Sediminicoccus sp. KRV36: one gene and its partner. The protein of the gene in region 1 interacts with the protein of each later gene in a pairwise test. Links are inferred from orthologs where the notes say so. Each region holds a gene or a part of one and is shown in the gene's direction. Other genes may lie near its edges.

Region 1 (3,213 bases):
CGCGTGACGCTGCTGGTCTCCACCAATCCGGGCCAGACGCCCGGCCCCCTGGTGAAGATCGCCTCGGGCGGCGAGCTTTCGCGCCTCATGCTGGCCTTGAAGGTGGTGCTGGCGCGCGGCTCACCCGTGCCGACGCTGGTGTTTGACGAAGTGGATGCCGGGATTGGCGGTGCGACGGCGGCAGCGGTGGGCGAACGCCTGGCGCGCGTGGCCGAGCGCCTGCAGGTGCTGGTGGTCACGCACTCGCCGCAGGTGGCGGCGCGTGGGGCGCAGCATCTGCAGGTGGCCAAGGCGGTGCGCGGCGGCAAGGCGGAGACGCGCGTCCTGCCGCTGGATGCGCCCGCCCGGCGCGAGGAAATCGCCCGCATGCTGGCCGGCGAAGTGGTGACGGAAGCGGCCCGGGCGGCGGCGGCGAGCCTGCTGGATGGCCTCGCGTGAGCGAGAGCGCCGAAGCCGAAATCACCCGGCTGATCGCCGAGATCACGGAGCATGACCGGCGCTATTACGAGCAGGACGCGCCCAGCATCAGCGATGCCGAATATGACGCCCTCATGCGCCGCCTGCGCGCGCTGGAGGCCGAGCACCCGGCCCTGCTGCGCGCCGACAGCCCGACGCAGAAGGTCTCCGGCCAGGCGGCCGAGGGCTTTGCCAAATCGCGCCACCTGGCCCCCATGCTCAGCCTGGACAACGCCTTCGCTGAAAGCGACTTCACGGAATTCGCCGCCCGCATCCGCCGCTTCCTGAGCCTGGCCGAGACCGAGCCGCTGGATTTCATCGCCGAGCCCAAGATTGATGGGCTGAGCGTGAACCTGCTCTACGAACATGGCCGTTTCGTGAAAGGGGCCACGCGCGGCGATGGGGCGGAGGGTGAGGATATCACCGCCAACCTGCTGACCCTCGCCGATGTGCCGCGCGAATTGCCGGCCCCCTGCCCGGCGCTGATCGAAATCCGCGGCGAAGTCTTCATGGACCGCGCCGATTTCGAGGCGTTCCGCGCCACGCAGGAAGCCGCCCTGGCCGAGCGCGAGGCCCGCAAGGCGCGTGGCGAAAAGCTCGGCCCCGCCGTCACCATTCCGGTCAATCCGCGCAATGCGGCGGCCGGCTCATTGCGGCAGCTCGACCCCGGCATCACGGCGCAGCGGCCCTTGAAGCTCTTCGCCTATGCGATGGGCGAGGCGAGCGAGGTGCCGACCACGACCCATCACGGCTGGCTGGAAACCCTGAAGCGCTGGGGCTTTCGCGTGAACCCGCTCTCCACCCCGCTGCGCGAGGGTGCCACGGATCTGCTGAGCGAAACCCCCGTCGCCTTCCAGGCGCGGCTGGGGCGGGAGCGCCCTTCCCTCGCCTATGAGATTGATGGCGTGGTGTACAAGCTGGACCGGCTGGACTGGCAGGCGCGGCTCGGCTTTGTCGGCCGGGCGCCGCGCTGGGCCATCGCCTGGAAATTCCCGGCCGAGCAGGCGCGCACCCGGCTGCTGCGTATCGAAATCCAGGTGGGGCGCACCGGGGCGCTGACGCCGCGCGCGGTGATGGAGCCCGTTTTCGTCGGCGGCGTCACCGTCACCCACGCGACACTGCACAATGAGGATGAGATCGCCCGGAAGGATATCCGCGAGGGCGATACCATCATCCTGCAACGCGCCGGCGATGTGATCCCGCAGGTGGTGGAGGTGGTGGATGCCGGGCGGCCGGATCGCGGCCCGCCCTACGCCTTTCCCACGCTTTGCCCGGCCTGCGGCAGCCATGCCGTGCGCGAGAATGACGATGTGGTGCGCCGCTGCACCGGCGGTCTGATCTGCCCGGCGCAAACGGTCGAGCGGCTGCGCCATTTCGTCAGCCGCCGCTGCCTGGACATCGAGGGCATGGGCGAGGAGCGGATCGAGACGCTGCACGCCATGGGGCTGCTGGGCAGCCCGGCCGAGATCTTCCGGCTGCACACCCATGCCACACAGCTCGAAGCGCTGGAGGGCTGGGGCAGGCTCTCGACCCAGAAGCTGTTCGACGCCATCGCCGCCCGCCGCAACCCGCCGCTGGAGCGCTTTCTCTTCGCCCTGGGCATCCGCCGCATCGGTGAGCAGAACGCCAAGCTGCTGGCGCGGCATTACCATTCCATTGGCGCGCTGCGCGTGAAGATGGAAGCCGCCCGCATCATCGGCAGCGAGGCGCGGGAGGAGCTGGGCAGCATCCAGGGCATCGGGCCGGCCATCGCCACCGAGCTCGTGGAGTTCTTCGCCGAGCCGCATAACCTCGAAGCGCTCGACGCCCTGCTGGCGGAAGTGACGCCCGAGGATGCGGCGGTGATCGAGGCGGGCGAAAATCCCTTTGCCGGCAAGGCGCTGGTCTTCACCGGCACGCTCGAAACGCTCTCCCGCCAGGAGGCGGAGGCGCGAGCGGAAGCGCTGGGGGCGAAGGTCACGAAGTCGGTGTCGAAAAAGACCGATTTCGTCGTGGTCGGCGCCGATGCCGGCTCCAAGGCGGCCAAGGCGGCGGAGCTTGGCGTCACCGTGCTGAGCGAAATCCAGTTCCGGGAGATGGCCGGCCTCGGCTGAGCAACCCGCCCCCGGCCTGCGCGTTGCCGTTGCATGCGCCACGCCCTCACCCTGCTTGCCCTGCTCATCATCGCCCCGGTCGCGGCCCCAAGCTTGGCCTGGGCCGACGACACGACCGAGATCGGCCATGTCAACACGGCCATCACCAATCTGGGGCTCACCCGCAGCCATCGCGTCGTCGTGGAGCGCTTCACCGATCCGGAGGTGCCGGGGGTGGCCTGCTATATCAGCCAGGCGCGCACCGGCGGCTTTGCCGGCATGGTGGGCATGGCCGAGGACCCGGCGCGCTTCGCCCTGGCCTGCACCGCCACGGGGCCCATCACCATCACCCCCGCGCTGCGCCGCGGCGAGCGGGGGGAGCGCGTCTGGGAGGCTTCGACCAGCCTGTTCTTCAAGGAAACCCGCGTGCACCGCTTCGTGGATGAGGGCCAGAACATGCTGGTCTACCTGGCCTGGAGCACGCGGCTGATTGACGGCTCACCCCATAACGCCCTGGCCACCGTGCCCTATCGCTGAGGCAGCCCGGGCGCCGCCCGCCTCTTCGCCAATCCCGCGCCGCATCCCGCCGACGCCCTGCGCAGAGATCGTTGGCGAATGCTGGGGGCTGCTCAGGCGCGAGGGATTTTTTTGGCACCCGCAAGGCACCGGGTGCCGCCGGTGGCAT
Region 2 (3,454 bases), 410 kb from region 1 along the record:
CCCAGCCCCTCGCCGCGTATGCGCGTCAATTGCCGGGTGCAATTGGCCATCGCCATCCGCTCGGCCTCCTCGGGGCTGTCATGGCCCGAGACCATGGACCAGGCGGCCCGCCCATCCGCCCCCTGGGCGAAGGCGAAGGCCGCATGCGGCACGGCGCCCCGATAGTGCTGCGTGAAGGAGATGGCGAGGCCGGTCGAGGGCAGGGTCACGGGAATGCCCCGCGCCGAGAAGAAGCGCGCATGGGCGGCCTCATCGGCGGCGCGCGCCGCGGTGGTGGTGAGGATCAGGAGAAGGAGCAGCCAGCGCATGCACAGGAGTTTGGCACAGTTCGCCGTGCCGCAACCCTGTGCCTTGAGGTGCGCGGCTTGCGGCTCTATTCAGGTCCCATCATGCCCGACACGCCCCAGCCGCTCCATCAGGATGCCCGTTACGATTTCGCCGCCGCCGAGCCGCGCTGGCAAGAGGCGTGGAATGCCGCCCGCTGCTTCTCGGTGCCGGATGTGCCGCCGGCGGGCTCGCGCAAATACTACGTGCTGGAGATGTTTCCCTACCCCTCCGGCAAGATCCATATGGGCCATGTGCGCAACTACACGCTGGGCGATGTGGTGGCGCGCTACAAGCGCGCGCAGGGCCACCTGGTGATGCACCCGATGGGCTGGGACGCCTTCGGCCTGCCGGCCGAAAACGCGGCGCGCGAGCGTGGCACGCATCCGGGCGAGTGGACCCGCGCCAATATCGCCAATATGCGCGCCGAGCTGAAGCGCATGGGCCTCTCCCTCGAATGGGAGCGGGAATTCGCCACCTGCGACCCGGAATATTATGGCCAGCAGCAGAAGCTCTTCCTCGATTGCCTCGAAGCGGGCCTGGTCGAGCGCAAGGAGAGCTGGGTCAACTGGGACCCGGTGGATGGCACCGTGCTGGCCAATGAGCAGGTGATTGACGGCAAGGGCTGGCGCTCGGGCGCGCCGGTCGAGAAGAAGAAGCTCAGCCAGTGGTTCTTCGCCATCACGAAATTCGCGCCGGATCTGCTGGAGGCGCTGGGCACGCTGGACCGCTGGCCCGAGCGCGTGCGCCTGATGCAGGCGAATTGGATCGGCCGCAGCGAAGGCGCGCGCGTGCGCTTCCAGCTGGCGACACCGGTGGATGGGACCGCTGAGGTCGAGGTCTTCACCACCCGGCCCGACACACTCTTCGGCATGAGCTTCCTGGCCGTGGCGGCCGAGCACCCGCTGGCGGCCGCCGCCGCCGCGCGCTCGGCCGAGGCCGCCGCCTTCATCGCCGAATGCCGCGCCATGGGCACCAGCGAAGTGGCGATCGAGCAGGGTGAGAAGAAGGGCTTCGACACCGGCTTCACCGTGAAGCACCCCTTCACCGGCCAGGAATACCCGGTCTGGATCGCCAATTTCGTCCTGATGGAATACGGCACGGGCGCCATTTTCGGCTGCCCCGCGCACGACCAGCGCGACCTGGATTTCGCGAGGAAATACGGGCTGTCCGTGACGCCGGTCGTGCTCCCCAACGGGGCCGATTCAGAGACCTTCAGCGTGGGCGATGAGGCCTTCACGGATGATGGCATCAGCTTCAATTCGGACTTCCTGAACGGGCTGGACGTGCCCAGCGCCAAGCGCGGCGCCATCGCCCGCATCGAGGAATTGGGCCAGGGCCAGGGCGTCACCAATTGGCGGCTGCGCGACTGGGGCGTCTCCCGCCAGCGCTATTGGGGCTGCCCCATCCCGGTCATCCATTGCGATGATTGCGGCGTGGTGCCGGTGCCCGCCGATCAGCTTCCCGTGGTGCTGCCCGAGGATGTGGATTTCTCCCGCCCCGGCAATCCGCTGGACCACCACCCCACCTGGCGGCACGTGAATTGCCCCGGCTGCGGCAAGCCGGCCCGGCGCGAGACGGACACCTTCGACACCTTCGTGGACAGTTCCTGGTATTTCGCCCGCTTCTGCTCGCCCCGCGCGGCCGATCCGGTGACGCCGGCCGCCGTGGATGCCTGGCTGCCGGTGGACCAGTATATCGGCGGGATCGAGCATGCGATCCTGCACCTGCTCTACAGCCGCTTCTTCACCCGCGCGATGAAGGCGACTGGCCATGTGAAGCTGGACGAGCCCTTCGCCGGCCTGTTCACCCAAGGCATGGTCACGCATGAGAGCTACAAGGGCGCCGATGGCCGCTGGCTCTACCCCGAGGAGGTCGAGAAGCGGGCCGACGGCACCGCCATCGTGAAGGGCAGCGATGAGCCCGTGACGGTCGGCCGCATCGAGAGCATGTCCAAATCCAAGCGCAACACCGTGGACCCGGGCGCCATCATTGACCGCTACGGCGCCGACACCGCCCGCTGGTTCATCCTGAGCGACAACCCACCCGAGCGCGACATGGAGTGGTCGGAATCGGGTGTGGCGGGTGCTAGCCGCTTCATCGGCCGCATCTGGCGCCTCGCGCTGAACCTGGTGGAAGCGAATCAGCCGGATGAGGCCACGGGCAAGAAGCTGCGGCAGGCGACGCACCGCGCCATTGCCAGCGTGACCGAGGCGCTGGAGGCCTTCACCTTCAACGTCGCCGTCGCGCGCATCCATGAGCTGGCCAATGCCATCGCCGACAGCCCCGCGGCGCCACTGGCCGCGCGGCGCGAGGCGATGGAGGCCCTGGTGCGCCTCGCTTCGCCCATGATGCCGCATCTGGCGGAGGAGGTCTGGGCGCTGCTTCATCCCGGGCGGGGCCTGGTGGCGCAACTGCCCTGGCTGGAACCCGACCCGGCGCTGCTGCGGGCGGAGACCGTGACCCTCGCCGTGCAGGTGCTCGGCAAGCTGCGCGGCACCATCGAGGTGCCCGTGGACGCGCCCGATGAGGTGGTCTTCGCATTGGCCGAGGCTGAGCCCAATGTGGCCCGCGCGCTGGACGGCAAACCCGTCCGCAAGCGCATCCATGTGAAAGGCCGGGTGGTCAATCTTGTCATCTAGACGCAGCCTTCTCGGCTTGCCCTTGCTGGCCCTGGCCGGCTGCGGCTTCCAGCCGGTCTATGCGCCGGGTGGCGGCGGCGCCCTCTCGGCCTCGGGAAGCCCGGCTGGCGGCAACCCCTCCCTGCAACGCGCCATGGCTTCGGTCCGGGTCGGGCCGATCGGCGAGCGTTACGGGCAGGTGATGCGGCGCAATCTGCAGCGTGGGCTGGAAGGCCTGGAGCCCGGGGTGCAGGCCCGCTACCTGCTCGATGTGAATATCGCCAATACGGCGGAAGTGCTGGGCTACCGCACGGATGGCCTGATCACACGGATCCGCGTCATCGCCACCGCCAACTGGGTGCTGACCACCATCGGCAACCCGCCCGAGGCCGTGGATCGCGGCAGCGCGCGCACGCTGGATGCGGTCAACCTGCCGGATCTGCAGTTCTTTGCCGCCGATGCCTCGCTGGAGGACATGAATCGCCGCCTGGTCACCGAATTGAGCGACC

Evidence for each region.
Region 2: the proteins of ligA (region 1) and leuS interact in binary tests that used the Escherichia coli proteins (3 or more experiments, as listed by UniProt). The link is inferred for Sediminicoccus sp. KRV36 from one-to-one orthologs.

Annotation. Positions count from the first base shown.
Region 1 is NZ_CP085081.1:1,157,735-1,160,947, reverse strand. What follows is about bases 102-3,003. They hold ligA (NAD-dependent DNA ligase LigA), read left to right. Parts: upstream 102-458; coding sequence 459-2,549; downstream 2,550-3,003. Other genes in these bases: LHU95_RS05135 (CreA family protein), read left to right, coding at 2,583-3,003; recN (DNA repair protein RecN), read left to right, coding at 102-438. Outside these bases: more of recN, read left to right, coding at 1-101; more of LHU95_RS05135, read left to right, coding at 3,004-3,065. UniProt on the Escherichia coli protein: DNA ligase that catalyzes the formation of phosphodiester linkages between 5'-phosphoryl and 3'-hydroxyl groups in double-stranded DNA using NAD as a coenzyme and as the energy source for the reaction.
Region 2 is NZ_CP085081.1:751,381-754,834, forward strand. Bases 35-3,177 are described here. They hold leuS (leucine--tRNA ligase), read left to right. Parts: upstream 35-389; coding sequence 390-2,966; downstream 2,967-3,177. Other genes in these bases: LHU95_RS03465 (alpha/beta hydrolase), read right to left, coding at 35-308; lptE (LPS assembly lipoprotein LptE), read left to right, coding at 2,956-3,177. Also shown: more of LHU95_RS03465, read right to left, coding at 1-34; more of lptE, read left to right, coding at 3,178-3,454.